Linked DNA regions of Priestia megaterium. The protein of the gene in region 1 interacts with the protein of each later gene in a pairwise test. Links are inferred from orthologs where the notes say so. Each region holds a gene or a part of one and is shown in the gene's direction. Other genes may lie near its edges.

Evidence for each region.
Region 2: the proteins of ftsA (region 1) and ezrA interact in binary tests that used the Bacillus subtilis proteins (3 or more experiments, as listed by UniProt). The link is inferred for Priestia megaterium from one-to-one orthologs.

Annotation. Positions count from the first base shown.
Region 1 is NZ_CP085442.1:4,178,027-4,185,727, reverse strand. What follows is about bases 3,566-6,390. They hold ftsA (cell division protein FtsA), read left to right. Parts: upstream 3,566-4,242; coding sequence 4,243-5,538; downstream 5,539-6,390. Other genes in these bases: ftsZ (cell division protein FtsZ), read left to right, coding at 5,580-6,390; LIS78_RS21670 (cell division protein FtsQ/DivIB), read left to right, coding at 3,566-3,817. Outside these bases: murD (UDP-N-acetylmuramoyl-L-alanine--D-glutamate ligase), read left to right, coding at 1-297; spoVE (stage V sporulation protein E), read left to right, coding at 359-1,459; murB (UDP-N-acetylmuramate dehydrogenase), read left to right, coding at 2,000-2,905; more of LIS78_RS21670, read left to right, coding at 3,059-3,565; more of ftsZ, read left to right, coding at 6,391-6,737; sigma-E processing peptidase SpoIIGA, read left to right, coding at 7,014-7,701. UniProt on the Bacillus subtilis protein: Cell division protein that is required for the assembly of the Z ring. May serve as a membrane anchor for the Z ring. Binds and hydrolyzes ATP. Also involved in sporulation.
Region 2 is NZ_CP085442.1:4,690,087-4,700,842, reverse strand. The notes cover bases 7,130-10,121. They hold ezrA (septation ring formation regulator EzrA), read left to right. Parts: upstream 7,130-7,775; coding sequence 7,776-9,467; downstream 9,468-10,121. Other genes in these bases: LIS78_RS24320 (cysteine desulfurase family protein), read left to right, coding at 9,739-10,121; hisJ (histidinol-phosphatase HisJ), read right to left, coding at 7,130-7,562. In the rest of the region: LIS78_RS24360 (hypothetical protein), read right to left, coding at 20-652; acsA (acetate--CoA ligase), read left to right, coding at 937-2,652; tyrS (tyrosine--tRNA ligase), read left to right, coding at 3,078-4,337; rpsD (30S ribosomal protein S4), read right to left, coding at 4,412-5,014; LIS78_RS24340 (GAF domain-containing protein), read right to left, coding at 5,432-5,911; forespore capture DNA-binding protein RefZ, read left to right, coding at 6,129-6,776; more of hisJ, read right to left, coding at 6,768-7,129; more of LIS78_RS24320, read left to right, coding at 10,122-10,756. UniProt on the Bacillus subtilis protein: Negative regulator of FtsZ ring formation; modulates the frequency and position of FtsZ ring formation. Inhibits FtsZ ring formation at polar sites. Interacts either with FtsZ or with one of its binding partners to promote depolymerization.

The DNA of each region.
Region 1 (7,701 bases):
GCAGGTGGACTCGATCGCGGCAATGAGTTTGATGATTTAAAAGAAGAGTTTAAAAATGTGAAAGCTGTTATTACGTTTGGTGAAACGGCTCCTAAAATTGAACGCGTATCAAAAGAAGCGGGAATACAAATTGTAAAACGTGTCGATAATGTTAAACAAGCAGTTTCAGAAGCATATGCTTGTTCAGATGAAGAAGATGTTATTTTATTATCTCCTGCTTGTGCAAGCTGGGATCAATTTAAAACTTTTGAAGAACGTGGTGACATCTTTATTGAATCTGTGCATAAACTGAAATAAGGGCTTGTCTAAACACCTAGAAAATACACTAGCCCTAATCTATTTTTAGAGGTGTGTGACAGTGTCGACAAAAAGGTCTACCCCAGATTTTTTTCTCATAATCGTTACGCTTTCCTTGCTAACCATCGGCCTTATTATGGTATACAGCGCAAGTGCGGTATGGGCTACATACAAGTTTAATGATTCTTTTTTCTTTGCTAAACGCCAGCTCTTATTTGCAGGGCTTGGAGTATGCGCGATGTTTGTCATCATGAATATTGATTATTGGATGTGGCGTACGTGGGCGAAGCCAATTGTAATCATTTGCTTTGTTATGCTGGTACTTGTATTGATTCCGGGAGTAGGGCTAGTACGGAATGGGTCGCAAAGTTGGATAGGAGTTGGAGCGTTTTCGATTCAGCCTTCAGAATTTATGAAGTTTGCTATGATTATATTTTTAGCGAAATATTTATCAGAAAACCAGAAGAAAATTACATCCTTTAGAAAAGGAATGTTACCGGCATTATTGCTGGTTTTCTTACCATTTGGCATTATTATGATGCAGCCGGATTTAGGAACTGGAACGGTCCTTGTTGGAACTTGTTTAGTCATGATTTTTGTTTCAGGAGCAAAAGTAAGTCACTTTGCAGGTCTGGGATTGCTTGGCGTTGCCGGTTTTGTAGGGCTTGTTTTATCGGCTCCTTATCGGATTAAACGCATCACCTCATTTTTAAATCCTTGGGAAGATCCGCTTGGAAGCGGGTTTCAAATCATTCAATCTCTTTATGCAATTGGGCCGGGGGGATTGCTTGGATTAGGGTTAGGGCAAAGTAGACAAAAGTTCTTTTATCTGCCGGAGCCTCAAACTGATTTTATTTTTGCTATTCTAGCAGAAGAGCTCGGTTTCATCGGTGGAACGCTTGTTCTGCTTTTGTTTAGCTTATTGCTTTGGAGAGGAATTAAAGTAGCGCTCGGAGCACCTGATCTTTACGGAACGTTTTTAGCCTTAGGAATTATTTCAATGGTCGCGATTCAAGTCATGATTAATATAGGCGTGGTAACAGGTCTTATGCCTGTTACGGGAATTACGCTTCCATTTTTAAGTTACGGCGGATCATCGCTGACGCTCATGCTGGCAGCAGTTGGAGTTTTGTTAAATGTTAGTAGATATTCTCGCTATTAATTGAAAAAAATTGTATAATGTCAAGTAGGCAATGGTCTACTGAAGTAAACCGTCATCTTAAATCCAAGTGCAAGCCGGATTTTGTTGGCGGTTTATTTTCGATTTTTTACAGGTAGATGATATTTTTGTATGAAATGTTTTTAAAATGTAATGTTGTGATAACCAAATTTGAGTCCAACTATGGTATGATGTGTAAGGTTAAATATTTTATCTTAGTGATTAGGTGAACGTATGTGCACTTATGAGCGTAGCGTTTTTTTATGACTGTCAGCATGTGTTTAACTTCTAAATGAAAAACGATAAAAAAACAATCAAAATTACTTTATATAGCAGATGAACGTACATTCTATGGGTGAATGTCATACGATAAATAAAAATGATGAAATTGACAACAGAATAGAGTGCCTTCGTAGAAAAAAGTTATCTTACAAGGTGCTGCTGCTTAGTTATGAATCTGTTCTTATTATTCTTATGCATTAGAAGTAAGGGCGCATTGACATGAAAGTTTTATAACAGCAAAGAGGGTTTTAGGAGGTTCTTATGGAAGCGTTAGTAAAAGAGTTAGTCGAAGCGAATATTGGAAAGGTTCGTGAAAATGAACCGCTAGCAAAACATACAACAATGAAAATTGGTGGTCCAGCAGATGTGCTTGTAGAACCTGATTCTGTTGATCACTTAAAAGTTACAATGGATATCATTAAAAAACACGGCGTGAAATGGAGAGCGATTGGTCGAGGGTCTAATCTTCTTGTTTCTGATAAGGGAATTGAAGGTGTGGTCATTAAGCTCGGAGCCGGATTAGATGATTTAACAGTAGATGGAGAGACGGTTACTGTAGGTGGGGGATACCCTAGCATCAAGCTTGCAACAGTTATTACAAAACAAGGTCTGTCTGGATTGGAGTTTTCAAGTGGAATTCCTGGATCTGTGGGAGGCGCCGTTTATATGAATGCAGGTGCCCATGGTTCTGATATGTCTCATGTAGTCGAAAAAGCGCTGATTTTATTTGAAGATGGCACTCTGGAGTGGCTGACAAATGAAGAGCTTCAATTTTCGTATCGTCATTCAATTCTACAAAAAGACCGTCCTGGAGTATGTGTAGAAGCCGTGCTGCGTTTGAAAAAGGGAACGAAAGATGATATTGTGGCGGTCATGCAGAAAAATAAAGACTATCGCCGCGAAACACAGCCTTGGAATTTCCCTTGTGCAGGAAGTATTTTTAGAAATCCGCTTCCAAATTATGCAGGAGACTTAATTGAAAAGTCCAACTTAAAAGGTTTTTCAGTAGGCGGTGCGCAAATTAGTGAGCAGCATGCGAACTTCATTGTCAACACAGGAGATGCAACGGCTTCAGACGTGCTGAATTTAATTGCTCACGTTAAGAAAACAATTAAAGAGAAATTCGATATTGATATTCATACAGAAGTTGAGATTATCGGTCGCTAATTACTCAGCCCGTCGCTGTATGGTTATGCGTGAAAAGGTAGCTTTTATGTGTTTATTCTATGCTATAATGGGGATATTCTCATGAAGCAAAGATTGGAAATAAATAGATGGTAATTCCTCGTTTATTTTCTCAAATGGATAAGGGTGAAAAAAATGGAAAAAGGTAAGTTAATTGTTTTAGAAGATCGTGTACCGAAGCTGCAAGAACAGCGAAAGCAAAAAGCAAATAGACGGCTTATTTTGTATTTATCACTCTTTTTCATCCTTATTTTATTTATTGTATATTCTCAATCTTCTCTGAGTAATGTTTCTAACATTGAAGTACAAGGGAATAAACATGTAAGTGATAAGGATATTGTCAAAGCGAGTGGTCTGTCCAAAAAAACCAGCTACTGGAAAGCTGATGCTGATCAAATTCAAGAAAAAGTCGAAAAAAACCCTGAGGTAAAGGAAGCTGTCATTCACAAAACATTTCCTAATAAGGTCGTAATCGACGTAAAAGAGTACGCAAGAATTGCATATGTAACCTCGGGGAATAAATATTTCCCTGTGAATGAAAATGGAAAAGTTTTAAAAGAAGTGAGTGCTAAGAAAGTGTCATCCGACGCTCCGTTGCTAATTGACTGGAAAGATGGAGACGCTATACAAAGCATGGTTCAAGAATTAGCTAAAACGCCTAAGAGTATAAAAGGGGCTATTTCTGAGATTTACTATGCGCCGACAAAATCAGAACCTCTTCACATCGAGGTATTTATGAATGATACGCGTGAAGTAAGCGGGAAAATTAGCAACTTCTCTGATAAAATTGTTCATTACCCAGCTATTGCAAGTAAATTGAGTGATGATCAAAAAGGTATTATTGATTTAGAAGAAGGATACGCATTTAAACCTTATAAAAAGAGCAAGCAGTAATTATTTTTTATAAGTGTTAATTAAAGGAAATAGATGAGTTGAGACTGGCAAAATAGCCCTTGTACATTGTATAATCACATGCAAGTATTCTGCATACATATGATTTTCTTCTCCGGTGCTGTGAAATGGAAATGTAATATTTGTTCTAGGTAAGTTTCGCTTTTCTCGGTGTACATCTTAGTGTAGACTTGTAGTTAAATAGCTTTTTTCAGTGAATTTTAGGCTTAAATCTAAAAAAAAGTCAAAACCAGAACGTTTTGTTCTTTGAAAGAGATAAAGTCTGTGAAAAACTTGAAAAAAATTGATTTTACAAAAGGGAAACAGATGTATTTGTTGAATATTTTCATATAATAAAAAATTAATATTGTTGTTCTTCTTAATTTATTAAGATGACATGTGCAGAAAGAAAAAGGAGGTGCCAAAGAATGAACAGCAATGAAATATACGTTAGTTTAGACATCGGTACATCCAGTGTGAAAGTAATCATCGGAGAGATGAGTAACGATTCATTGAATATCATTGGTGTAGGGAATGTTAAATCACACGGACTAAAAAAAGGTTCTATCGTTGATATAGATGCAACAGTTCAATCTATTAGAAAAGCAGTAGAACAAGCTGAACGAATGGTAGGCATTACAATTAAAAAGGTTGTAGTAGGCATAAGCGGAAATCATGTATTTTTACAGGATTGTCACGGAGTAGTAGCCGTTTCAAGCGAGAATCGTGAAATTACAAACGAAGATATTCATCGAGTAATTGATGCTGCTCAAGTCATGTCTATCCCGCCAGATCGTGAAATCATTGATGTTATTCCAAAGCAATTTATTGTAGATGGCTTAGAAGGTATTAACGATCCTAGAGGTATGATTGGGGTACGTTTAGAAATGGAAGGCACAATCATAACAGGATCTAGAACGGTTTTACATAACTTATTACGCTGTGTAGAAAGAGCTGGTTTAGAAATCAGTGATATTTGTTTACAGCCTCTAGCCGCTGGTTCAATTGCATTATCTCGTGATGAAAAAAACTTAGGTGTCGCACTGGTAGATATCGGTGGAGGTTCAACAACGGTTGCGATCTTTGACCAAGGACATTTGAAAGTAACAAATGTACTAGCTGTTGGCGGAGAGCACATTACCAAGGATTTATCTATTGGCCTTCGCACATCGACTGAAGATGCGGAAAATATTAAGATAAAGCATGGACATGCTTTCTACGATCATGCTTCTGAAGAAGAAGTATTTAGTGTACCGATCATTGGAAGCGATCAGCATCAGCAGTTTAATCAGCTCGAAATCTCTGATATTATTGAAGCTAGATTAGAAGAGATTTTAGATATGATTACGCAGGAGATAAATCGCCTAGGATACAAAGATATTCCAGGAGGATTTGTTTTAACAGGCGGAGTAGTAGCGATGCCTGGTATTCTTGAGCTAGCTCAAGTGATTTTAAAGAATAACGTGCGCATAGCAGTGCCTGATTATATTGGAGTACGTGAGCCGCATTATACAACAGGCGTAGGATTAATAAAATTTGCATACAAAAATGCTAAAATACAAGGCCGGGAAATTGGAGCGCCAGTTGTGGAAGAAGAGCCGATTGAGCAAGAAATGATCAAACCTAGCCCGAAACCACAGCAGCCGCAACAATCAGCTGAGCAGCCGAAAAAGAAAAATGACCAAAATTTAATGAAGAAGTTTTTTGGATACTTCTTTGATTAACGTTACGGATTGGTAATTTCGAAGAATTAGGAGGAACTATCATGTTGGAGTTTGATACAAGTGTAGACCAATTAGCGACGATTAAAGTAATCGGTGTCGGAGGCGGCGGTAACAACGCGGTTAACCGAATGATTGAACATGGCGTCCAAGGTGTAGAATTTATTGCAGTTAATACAGATGCACAAGCATTAAATTTATCAAAAGCTGAAACAAAAATGCAAATCGGCGCTAAATTAACAAGAGGATTAGGTGCAGGTGCTAATCCAGAAGTTGGTAAAAAAGCAGCTGAAGAAAGTAAGGAACAAATCCAAGAAGCACTAAAAGGTGCAGATATGGTTTTCGTAACAGCTGGTATGGGTGGAGGAACTGGAACTGGTGCAGCTCCAGTCATTGCCCAAATTGCTCGTGAGCTAGGAGCACTAACGGTAGGTGTTGTTACTCGTCCGTTTACGTTTGAAGGCCGTAAGCGTTCTACTCAAGCGGCAGGCGGCATTGCGTCAATGAAAGAAGCAGTGGACACGCTGATTGTTATTCCAAATGATCGCTTATTGGAAATCGTTGATAAAAACACGCCAATGCTAGAAGCGTTCCGTGAAGCGGATAACGTATTGCGACAAGGTGTGCAAGGTATTTCAGATTTAATCGCAGTTCCTGGATTAATTAACTTAGACTTCGCTGACGTGAAAACAATTATGTCTAACAAAGGATCTGCACTTATGGGGATCGGTATTGCAACTGGTGAAAACCGCGCTGCTGAAGCGGCTAAAAAAGCTATTTCAAGTCCACTTCTTGAAACATCTATCGATGGAGCTCAAGGTGTATTAATGAACATCACAGGCGGTACAAACCTAAGTCTTTACGAAGTACAAGAAGCTGCAGATATCGTTGCTTCGGCTTCTGACCAAGAAGTGAACATGATCTTTGGATCTGTTATTAACGAAAACCTAAAAGACGAGATTGTTGTTACAGTTATTGCAACTGGCTTTAGTGACCAAGATTTATCACAGCCAAAACCAGGTCGTCCTTCGTTATCGGCGAATCGCATGCCGCAATCGACACAGCAGCCGGCCCCACAGCCGAAGCGTGAAGTAAAGCGTGAAGAACCTGTACAGCAAGAATATACGCGTCCATCTCAGCCACAGTCTGAAGATGCGCTAGATATTCCAACATTCTTACGAAACCGTAATCGTAGACGCTAAGAAAATAAAAAGCCAAGACCTCTGTTTTATACAGAGGTCTTTTTTTATGCCATGAAGCTAGAAAACTCCAAAAGAATATAAAAAACATTCGACATGGTCAATATGATGCCTTCAAAGGGTTTGTGTTTTCTTTCTAAAAGTGGTGTGACAAATATCGAATGATTTCCTCAAAAATACTGCTTGTTTCTCGGCATGAACTGACAGACTTTCTAATAGGATGTACTATATACTAATTTTTAACAGAAAAATTCAGAAAGAATGGAGAGGTTATAAACATTGCCAATCTATTTAGATTTAATATGGATGCTGAATTTTGGGTTAGATACGATTTTACTAATGTTATGTGCAGTTGTACTTAAACGGAATTACAAGTGGTGGCGGCTTTTGCTTGGGGGCTTTATCGGTTCATTGATTGTCCTTCTTATGTTTACGCCTTTTTCTCATCTTATGGTTCACCCTGCTATTAAAATTTTATTCTCTTTTTTTATGGTATTGATGACGTTTGGTTATAAACGACTGCGCTTTTTCTTTGAGAATTTATTAACGTTTTATTTTGCAACCTTTGTTGTGGGTGGAGGATTAATGGGCGTTCACTTTTTATTTCAAGATCAGTTCCTTGTTCTTAATCAAATGGTTGATACGAAATCTCCACAGTTTGGTGATCCTATTAGCTGGATATTTGTTCTTATCGGTTTTCCGCTATTATCTTATTTTTCAAAAACACGAGTTGATGATTTGCGAATGAAAAATATTACATTTGATCAGCTGGTAGATGTGGAAATTATTTTAAACGAACAGACGCTGTCGATGAAAGGACTTATTGATAGTGGAAACCAGCTTGTAGATCCGCTGACGAAAACCCCGGTTATGATTGTTACAGCAGATTCTTTAAAAGAAATATTGCCTGAAGGCTTAATGGAATTAAGCAAAAATGTCCAATCCTTTTCACACAGCGAAGATATTG
Region 2 (10,756 bases), 510 kb from region 1 along the record:
CCTTTTCTTAAAGGTCAGCTTAATACATGAAACGATTTCGAAAGCGCAGGCTATCAAATTCTTGTATGCTTTCTTGAGGTACTCTGCTCCCGATTCTTACCATCAAACAATTAGCAGGGTGAGAGCTAATCTCCGGATCATCTGTGGCAAACCACGTCAGTCCGCCTTTATTCATCATTTTCTCCATAATTTTGCGGTAATCCCACACATTTAGCCCTGTTCCTTTTAAATCCCAATGCCAGTAGTATTCTGTCGTAATGACAATATAATCTTCCATTGCATCATCCATCATAGATACGATAAGCAAGTTTTTACCAACAGCGTAGCTGCGAAATGGAGCGGCTACCTCTATAGCTCCTAATTCGATTAAATTCTCCATATTTCCTTCCGACCATCGTTCTAGAGGATCGGGATATAAAAAGGTTACGTAACCAATGATTGTATGATGATGGCGAGCAATAATGATTCTACCTTCAGGCAAGTTGGCAATCTCGATCAATGCTTCTTTTTGCTGTTCAGGTGGACGAAAGGCCGTTAGTTGCTCATGAAAATCAAGTTGTTGCAAGGTCTGTGAGGAGACAGGTCCTTCAATAACAATTGCTCCAACAGCTGTTTTTAGTTCTTTCATATTGTATGTTTGGGAATGTTTCACATGAATCACCACCTTCAAGCAGTCTTATCTGTATTATAATACAAAAAAAACTCTATATTAAAGCGTTTTCAAAAAATTAAATAAAAGAAAAGGAGTTTTGTAAAAAACATAGAATAGAAAATTAAAAGAGATCGTTGTTAATTCGACACTTATATAACACAGGTTGTCATATAACAAGGGAGACTATTATCCCAATTCCGACAAATAATTTTTATAAAATTGTGAAAAGTCTATTTTTGTTATATAATAGGTTTGTAAATTTTATACATAAGGGGGAGTTTGTGATGAAGGTGGAAGCGCTTCCTGTAATTGAAGGGGTATACAACTTACAGGACTATGATAAAACGTATCAAACCTTTGACTGGTCACAAGTGGAGAAGGAATTTTCATGGCATGAAACAGGTAAATTAAATGCAGCTTATGAAGCAATTGATAAGCACGCAAACTCTACGCGTAAAAATAAAGTTGCGCTTTATTATCGAGATGCGCAGCGCAATGAAAAATATACATTCAAAGAAATGAAAGAATGGTCAAACAAAGCCGCAAACGTGCTAAAACAAGCAGACGTAGAGAAGGGAGATCGCGTGTTTATCTTTATGCCTCGCTCTCCGGAACTTTATTTTGCATTGTTAGGCGCGGTGAAGCTTGGCGCTATTGTTGGGCCTTTGTTTGAAGCGTTCATGGAAGGTGCAGTAAAAGATCGTTTGCAAGACAGTGATGCAAAAGTGTTAATTACAACGCCTGAATTGCTGAGCCGCGTTCCGGTGAAAGATTTGCCAGCTTTAAAACACATTCTCCTTGTAGGGGAAAATGTAGAAGAAGAAGGCATTCAACTAGATTTTTTGAAGCGATTAGAAGCGGCGAATAAAGAGGTTGAAATTGAATGGGTAGATAGAACAGATGGTATGCTGCTTCATTATACATCAGGTTCAACTGGCAAACCAAAAGGCGTACTTCATGTTCACAACGCAATGCTTCAGCACTATCAAACTGCAAAGTGGGTGCTCGACTTAAAAGATGACGATGTGTATTGGTGTACAGCAGATCCCGGTTGGGTAACGGGGACTTCCTATGGAATTTTTGGTCCTTGGCTTGCTGGAGCAACCAATGTGATTGTAGGAGGACGATTTAGTCCAGATGCATGGTATCAAGCGCTTGAAGATTTTGGTGTAACCGTTTGGTACAGTGCACCTACAGCATTTCGTATGCTAATGGGTGCTGGTGATGACTTAGTTAAACGCTATGATTTAAGGAACCTCAGACATGTATTAAGTGTGGGAGAACCGTTAAATCCTGAAGTAGTACGCTGGGGGATGAAGGTTTTCCAAAAACGTATTCATGACACGTGGTGGATGACTGAAACTGGCGGTCAGACGATTTGTAATTATCCGTCTATGAAAATTAAACCAGGATCTATGGGAAAACCTATTCCGGGTGTACAAGCAGCAATCGTTGACGATCAAGGACAAGAGCTTCCACCTTATCGAATGGGGAACTTAGCAATTAAAAAAGGCTGGCCATCTATGATGCATACGATTTGGAACAACAAAGAAAAGTATGAGTCATATTTTATGCCAGGTGATTGGTACGTATCAGGTGATTCGGCGTATATGGATGAAGACGGTTATTTTTGGTTCCAAGGCCGAATCGATGATGTTATTATGACGGCAGGAGAACGCGTGGGTCCATTTGAAGTAGAAAGTAAGCTTGTTGAACATCCTGCTGTAGCAGAAGCCGGTGTCATTGGTAAGCCTGATCCTGTGCGCGGGGAAATTATTAAAGCATTTATCGCACTTAGAGATGGGTATGAATCTTCAGATGAACTGATTGAAGATATTCGTCAATTTGTGAAAAAAGGGTTAGCTGCTCATGCAGCCCCGCGTGAAATCGAGTTTAAAGATAAGCTACCTAAAACACGAAGTGGTAAAATTATGCGTCGCGTTTTAAAAGCGTGGGAATTAGATTTGCCAACGGGCGATTTGTCAACGATGGAAGACTAAGGAGTAAACGTTTCAATCTTTGTAGGGAAAATAAGTGATTTTTATAAAGTTCAAACAGCCAGCTGTTTGAACTTTTTTTTGGACTTGAATTTTAAAATGAAATCATTCATAATTGTGGGGTGTAAACTTTTAAATAAAATAAACTGCAGTGATAGGAAGAAGTAATACTTGTCTCCCTGTTTAAGAGAGCTGATGGTTGCTGAAAATCAGTACATAGACAAATATGAAATACGTCCTTGAGCATCTTTTGTGAACTTACAGTAGCAAAAGACGGGTAGACCGTTACATCATTTAAGTGGGAAATAATTTATTTCCAAATAGGGTGGTACCGCGATATTTTCGTCCCTTCTTTTTTAAGAAGGGGCGTTTTTTATGTTGTTCAACAAATTGTAACGAGCAATTAGATAAAGGAGAGAATATATAACATGGATATTTTACAAGATCTTGAGTTTCGAGGGCTCATTAACCAACAAACGGATGAAAAAGGTTTAAGTGAACTTTTGAGTAAAGAGTCTGTTCGTTTGTACTGCGGATTTGATCCGACAGCCGACAGCCTTCACATCGGCCACATGCTTCCTGTTTTAATTTTACGTCGCTTTCAACAAGCTGGACACCAACCGATTGCATTAGTTGGTGGAGGTACGGGTCTTATTGGAGATCCAAGCGGTAAAAAAGCAGAGCGTACGTTAAATGAAAAAGAAACGGTTGCCATGTTTAGTGAGCGTATTAAAGGTCAGCTTTCACGCTTCTTAGATTTCGAAGAAGGTGAAAATGCAGCAGTTATTGCGAATAACTATGACTGGATTGGCTCATTAGATGTTATTACATTCCTACGAGATATCGGTAAAAACTTTGGTATTAACTATATGATGGCAAAGGATTCTGTTCAATCTCGTATCGAATCAGGCATTTCATTTACGGAATTTAGCTACATGATTTTACAGTCATACGATTTCTTGAATTTATACCAAACATATAACTGTAAGCTTCAAATTGGCGGCAGCGACCAATGGGGAAATATTACGGCTGGCTTAGAATTAATTCGTAAATCAGAAGAAGATGCAAAAGCATTTGGATTAACAGTTCCGCTTGTAACAAAAGCGGACGGGACGAAGTTCGGTAAAACAGAAGGCGGAGCAATTTGGTTAGACGCTGAAAAAACAAGTCCGTATGAATTCTACCAATTCTGGATTAATACAGATGATCGTGATGTTATAAAATATTTAAAATACTTTACCTTCTTATCACATGAAGAAATTAATGAATTAGCAGCTTCTGCAAAAGAAGCTCCTGAAAAACGCGAAGCACAAAAAGCACTAGCGGCAGCGATGACTACGCTTGTACACGGTGAAGAAGCTCTTGAGCAAGCAATTCGTATTTCGCAAGCTTTATTTAGCGGAAGTATTTCAGAGTTAACAGCAGAAGAAATTAAGCAAGGATTCAAGGATGTTCCTTCTTACACGCATACAGGTGAAGATATTGGTTTAATTGATTTACTTGTAGAAAGTAAAATTTCTCCTTCTAAACGTCAAGCACGCGAAGATATTTCAAACGGTGCGATTTACTTAAACGGTGAGCGTGAACAAGATTTACAAAAAACAGTAGGTGCAGAAGACCGTATTGAAGGTCAATTCACAGTGATTCGTCGAGGCAAGAAAAAATATACGCTTATTCAATACGCATAAAAAAAGGCCGAAAGGCCTTTTTTTATATATATAGACAGTAAAAAAGCCGCTCCATAAGGAACGGCTTTTTACTATTAACGAGAGTAGAACTCTACGATTAGTGCTTCGTTGATTTCAGCAGATAATTCAGAACGCTCTGGTAAGCGAGTGAATGTACCTTCTAATTTATCAGCGTCTACTGTTAAGTAGTCTGGTACGAAGTTGTTAACTTCAAGCGCTTCTTTCACGATTGAAAGGTTGCGAGATTTTTCGCGAACACCGATCACTTGACCAGGTTGTACACGGTAAGATGGGATGTCAACGCGTTTACCGTCAACTAAAATGTGACCGTGGTTAACTAATTGACGAGCTTGACGACGAGTGCGTGCAAGACCCATACGGTATACTAAGTTATCAAGACGAGCTTCTAAAAGAATCATGAAGTTCTCACCGTGCTTACCAGTTAATTTACCAGCAGCAACGAATAAGTTACGGAATTGACGCTCAGTTACACCATACATGTGGCGTAATTTTTGCTTTTCTTGTAATTGTAAACCGTACTCAGAAATTTTCTTACGTTGACCTGGGCCGTGTGGACCTGGAGCGTAAGGGCGTTTTTCTAATTCTTTACCTGTACCACTTAGAGAAAGACCTAAGCGACGAGAGATTTTCCAACTTGGACCTGTATAACGAGCCATGATGACTCCTCCTTGTTTGTGTTTTTATTTTATGCAAAACAAAAACAGACACATTCTAGCGATATGCTCATTTTGTTTTCATGTACCATCGCTCTAGCAGCAGAGAGTTACACGATACACCATCTTGTTAAAAGAATTGCTACTTCTGTAAAACAATCTTTTAATGAGGAACAAAATGAAAAAACATAAAGAAGATTGTATAAGCTGCAATATTTCACACAACGAGTATTATAGGTGTTTCCTCGTATAAAGTCAAGGAAGATTGAAGATTAAAAGAATGTAAAAGAAAGGATATATTCATTTGAAGTATGAAAGGAGAAGAAAGAACGTAAGAAAACGGTGGTGATAGACTAATCAAACGTTTGTTTAATAAGCAAAAACCGCTGATTTGCAGCGGTTTTTTTTGCTTATTCATATTTAAAGAAAAGAAGTGAGTTCTTTGACGAATTCTTCAAGATACTGTTGATCGATTTCATCAAAGCGATTTTTGATTGGACTGTCAATATCAAGAACACCTAAAAGTTTGCCGTCTTTTACCATTGGTACAACGATTTCAGATTGAGAAGCAGCATCACATGCAATGTGGCCAGGGAATGCATGAACATCTTCGATCCGCTCTGTTCTTTGATTTTGAGCTGCTGTACCGCATACGCCTTTTCCAAGTGGAATGCGAACACAAGCCGGCAGCCCCTGGAAAGGGCCGAGTACTAACTCGCCGTCTTCCATTAAATAAAAACCTACCCAGTTTACTTCATTTAAAAATTGATTTAGTAAAGCTGAAGCATTTGCTAGATTAGCAATTGTATTGCTTTCTCCTTCTAATAAGGCGCGTAATTGCTTAATTACTAATTCATAATCCTTTTGTTTTGAGCCGCTGTAGTTTTCGACATTAAACAATGTATTCTCCTCCATTCAACATAAGATTTAATGAATTTTTATCAGGAAACGTCAGTTTTAACGCTACTTTGTCGATAAAAGATTACAGGAACTAAAAAGCCTATCACGAATTATGTAGAGAGGCTACTAAAATCCTTTTTAAATACTGTAACGATTTCTACACAATTTTGCAATCATATGTGTTTTGTAAAAATAAATCGAAATGAGGTGTAGATAGATGGCTGTACAGTCAAAAACGAAAGAGAAAATTATTGATGCGGCTGTTTCTCTTTTTAACGTAAAAGGTTTTGATGGTACGTCGGTGCGCGAGATTGCAGGAAAAGCGAAAGTGAACGTAGCGAATATTTCATATTATTTTCATAGCAAAGAAGGGTTGCTTGAAAGTTTAGTGATTTCTTATTTTGAAGGTTATATTGGGGTGCTGGAGCAAGTGTTCCAAGAAATGGAAAATTTGTCCTCAACAGAAAGTATGATCGTGATGATTCGAGCTATCTTACATTACCAGCACGAAAATAGGCATATTGCCCGGCTCGTATATAGAGAAATCTCTCTTGACACGATTTTAATTCGAGAAGTTATGACTACGTATTTAACCAAGGAAAAATACTACTTAAAAACAATCCTTGAAAGAGGGATGAAAGAAAAGGAGTTTCGAAAGCTGCACGTTTCTTTTACAATCATTGAGCTTAAGGGCATGCTGTCTATGCCTTATCTTCATCCTCAGTATCTAAGTGAAGTTCTTCATATATTGCCTCACGAACCGTATTTTGTTCAGCAATATGCGATTGAGCTTGAGCAATGGGTGCACACAATGGTATGTTTGCCATATGAACGGACAAACAAACTGCGCGTTCAATTATCCTAAATGGAGCTCTCCATAGCCTTGGCCTAAATCCTTCGCACAGTGGGCGTCTGACCCATATACGAGAGGGATTTTTTTCTGTTGGGCTGCTTTTACAACAAAGGGAGCTGGATACGCTTCCTTGCACAAAGGCTTAAACAACCCTGCACCATTATAATCCAAAGACAGATCTTTCATTTTTATTTCATCGAGTATTGATAAAATAATAGGGGAAAGTGTGTCTTCATATGGAAAGCGAGTTTGAAATTTATGTACGAGTGTCATATGACCAATGCGCTTAGGCTTATAAACGCCTAAATTGGCCTGTACAGAGCGTAATACCGTGTTGTAATACTTATCATATACTTTGCTTACGCTGCCAAACTTCTGTACAATATGTGCAAATACGTCAGCGCTAAAATCTAGGCAGTCATATCCTTCTTCATGTTTCAAGAAGTGGACAGAAAGGATGCTGTCATCGAGATAAGGACCATATTCGTTTAAGAAATCTGTTGTTTCGTGTTCAAATCCTTCAATAAAGTCAACTTCCAATCCGATATTAATACGAATATCGCGCTCAAATTCTTTTTTAACTTGCTGTACGTTTTGAATGTAGCGATCAAGTTTGTCAGGATCCATTCCGCTGTCTCGATCAGGCGTCGGATCACTGAAGCTTTTTGGTAATGGAGCATGCTCTGTAAACGAAATCTCGCTAAAGTTCAGGGAAATCGCCTGTTCAACATATTGTTGCAATGAATCAGGTGAACCGTGTGGGCAAAATGGAGTATGAATATGTTTGTCAACTTTCATAAAAAATGCCTCCTTTTTTCTTCTTTTTCCATTGTAACGACACAAAGTGACTCCATGCCAATATTTTGTATAAAAAAATTTAATTTTTTGCTCAAAAGTTGGACTTTACATGGTATCATAAAAACATTGACGCAAAAAAATTTAAAGGATTAAATTCACCCTTTTTATAAATAAGAAACTTGTCATGTAGAACGCACTGTAAGGGGGCTTAGTATGGAATTCATTATAGCACTAATCATACTTATTATCGGATTAGTTGTGTACGGAATGTTTTCACGTAAAAAGATTTATCAAGAAATTGATCGCCTGGAAACGATCAAAGTCGAATTAGCAAATACGCCAGTTGCAGAGGAAATTTCAAAAGTAAAAGAATTGAACATGACAGGTCAAACTGAAGAGCTATTTGAACGTTGGCGTGAGCAGTGGGATGAAATTATATCAACTAATCTCCCGAAAATTGATAAAGAACTGTTTGAAACGGAAGAAGCAGCAGATAAATACCGATTTAAAAAAGCGAAGCGGTTATCTATACATATTGATCAAGCCTTAGAACAAACCAAGATAGATATTGAAAACATACTTACTGAACTTCAAAATTTAATTGGTAGCGAACAAGATAATCGATATGATATTGAGGAATTAAATCAGCTTCACCGCCATGTGAAGAAAAAATTGCTCGCACATCGGTATTCCTATGGAAATGCTGAAAAAACGTTAGAATACGCAATTAATACATCTAAAGAGCAGTTTAAAAAATACGAGGAAGAGACGATTAACGGAAACTATCTTCAAGCACGTGAGATTGTTCTTCAATTAAAAACTGATTTAACAGCTATTGATTCGTATTTAGAACAAATTCCAAAAGTGTTAGTTGAGTGTCAGACCACTCTTCCTGTTCAGTTCAATGAACTGCTTGACGGGTTCCGCGAAATGAGTGAGCAGGGATATGTGTTAGATCATCTGCAAGTAGAAGAAACGGTAGAGCTTTTAAAACAAGAAACTGCTGAAATTATTGCAGATATTGAAGAGTTATATGTGGAAGAAGCGATTACAAAACTAGATGATGTGAACGAACGCTTAGAGCAGTTATATGACTCACTTGAGCATGAGGTTTTCTCCTATCATAAAATGAACCGTGAATCTCATACGGTATCTAACTTCCTTCGTATGCTTCAAGAACGAAACCGTGAACTTCGTGAAGAAACGCTATTTGTACAGCAAAGCTATCATTTTAAAGAGCGCGATTTAGACGTATATTATAAAATGGACCGCGAACTAAAACGATTAACTAACTTGTACTATAATATTTCGGACAAGGTAGCGGAGCACAATTTAGCCTACAGTGTGATCCAAGAAGAACTCGAAGACGTTTCCAAACAGCTTAACCAATTAAAAGAATCTCAGGAATCCTATAGCGATATGCTACAAGCTCTTCGCAAAGATGAGCTCTCAGCTAAGGACAAAATAGAAGAACTGAAATCTCAGTTGATTGAAGCGCGACGCCTTATTCAAAAAAGCAACCTTCCTGGTGTTCCTGAAGAATATAAAGTGCAGCTGGAAAAAACGGTTCATATCTTAAATGAAGTAACCGCTAAGCTGAAAGAAAAACCGCTTAATATTCAAGCTGTTCAATCTTTACTTGAAGATGCTGTTGGTTTTGTTCAGGATACATTTGATGAAACAGAGGCAATGTTAGAAGAAGCGCGACTCGTTGAAAGAGTGATTCAATATGGTAACCGTTATAGAAGTACTCATCACTCGATTGCACAGTCTTTAGAAGAAGCAGAAGAAGCATTTCGTCATTATGAATACAAAGAAGCATTAAAACAGGCATCTGCAGCTATTGAGCAAGTAGATCCTGGTGCGCTGGATCGTATACAGCGTATTGTATCTTCACAAAGTTAAAAAGCTCGTGTCCAAAGGACACGAGCTTTTTTATGATGCTTTTCTTTGCATACTATCTCGTATCTCTTTCAATGCTAATAGTATAGTCTATGAATGCGGCAGCAACTGTTAGGATAAGGAAGGGGAGACCTTGCTTATAAAGTGGCAAATAGCTTTGAAAAGATCGTCTATCCTTGTTATGATTACTAAGGCAAAACCTAATTTAAAAAAGTATCAAGGTATGTTATGATAATACGTTGTTCCGAAAAAATGAAGAAGGGGGCGCGCATCCTTGATTTATTTAGATAATAGCGCTACAACAAAACCCTATAATGAAGTCATACAATCTTTTACCAAAGTAGCTACAACTTATTATGGCAATCCATCCTCCCTCCATCAATTTGGCGTACAGGCGGAGAATTTGTTGAGCCGTTCACGTGAGCAAGTAGCAGAATTGCTGCACGTATCGTCAAATGAAATTATCTTTACATCAGGAGGAACGGAAGGGAATAATTTGGCTATTAAAGGCGTAGCGATGCAATATAAAAGCCGAGGTCAGCATATCATTACGACAAATATTGAACATGATTCTGTTCATGAACCACTTAAGCAATTAGAAGCCCTAGGGTTTAACGTTACGTATGTTCCGGTAGATTCCAGAGGATTTGTGTCACCTGCGGCTATTGAGTCAGCTATTACGGATGAAACCATTTTAGTATCTGTTATGCATGTAAATAATGAGATTGGCACCATTCAGCCAATTGAAGAAATTGGACAGATGCTGACGAACTATTCGAAGGTACTTTTTCATGTCGATCATGTGCAGGGGATTGGAAAAGTTCCGCTTTCTTTAGCGGATCATAAAATTGATTTATGCACATTATCAGGACACAAAATTCACGGCTTAAAAGGAACGGGAATTTTATATAAACGAAATGGAGTTCAGATTCATCCGTTGCTTAGCGGAGGCTCTCAGGAAATGCAGCATCGATCAGGCACGGAAAATGTTCCGGGAATAGTAGCATTTGCTAAAGCACTTCGTTTAACACTTGAACATGCAGCTCAAAATCAGCAAAAAATGCGGAAAATAAAAGCAGAACTGATGGACAAACTTTCTGCTCACGAAAGAATCACGATTAATACGCCGAATGAGCATTCGGCCCCCCATATCATAAATTTTACAGCACAAGGTATTAAAGGTGAGGTTTTTGTTCACGCTCTTGAAGAAAAAGGAGTGTTTGTATCCACTACATCTGCTTGCTCATCAAAGCGAAAAAAGCCAAGTAAAACGCTTTTAGCTATCGGTAAAA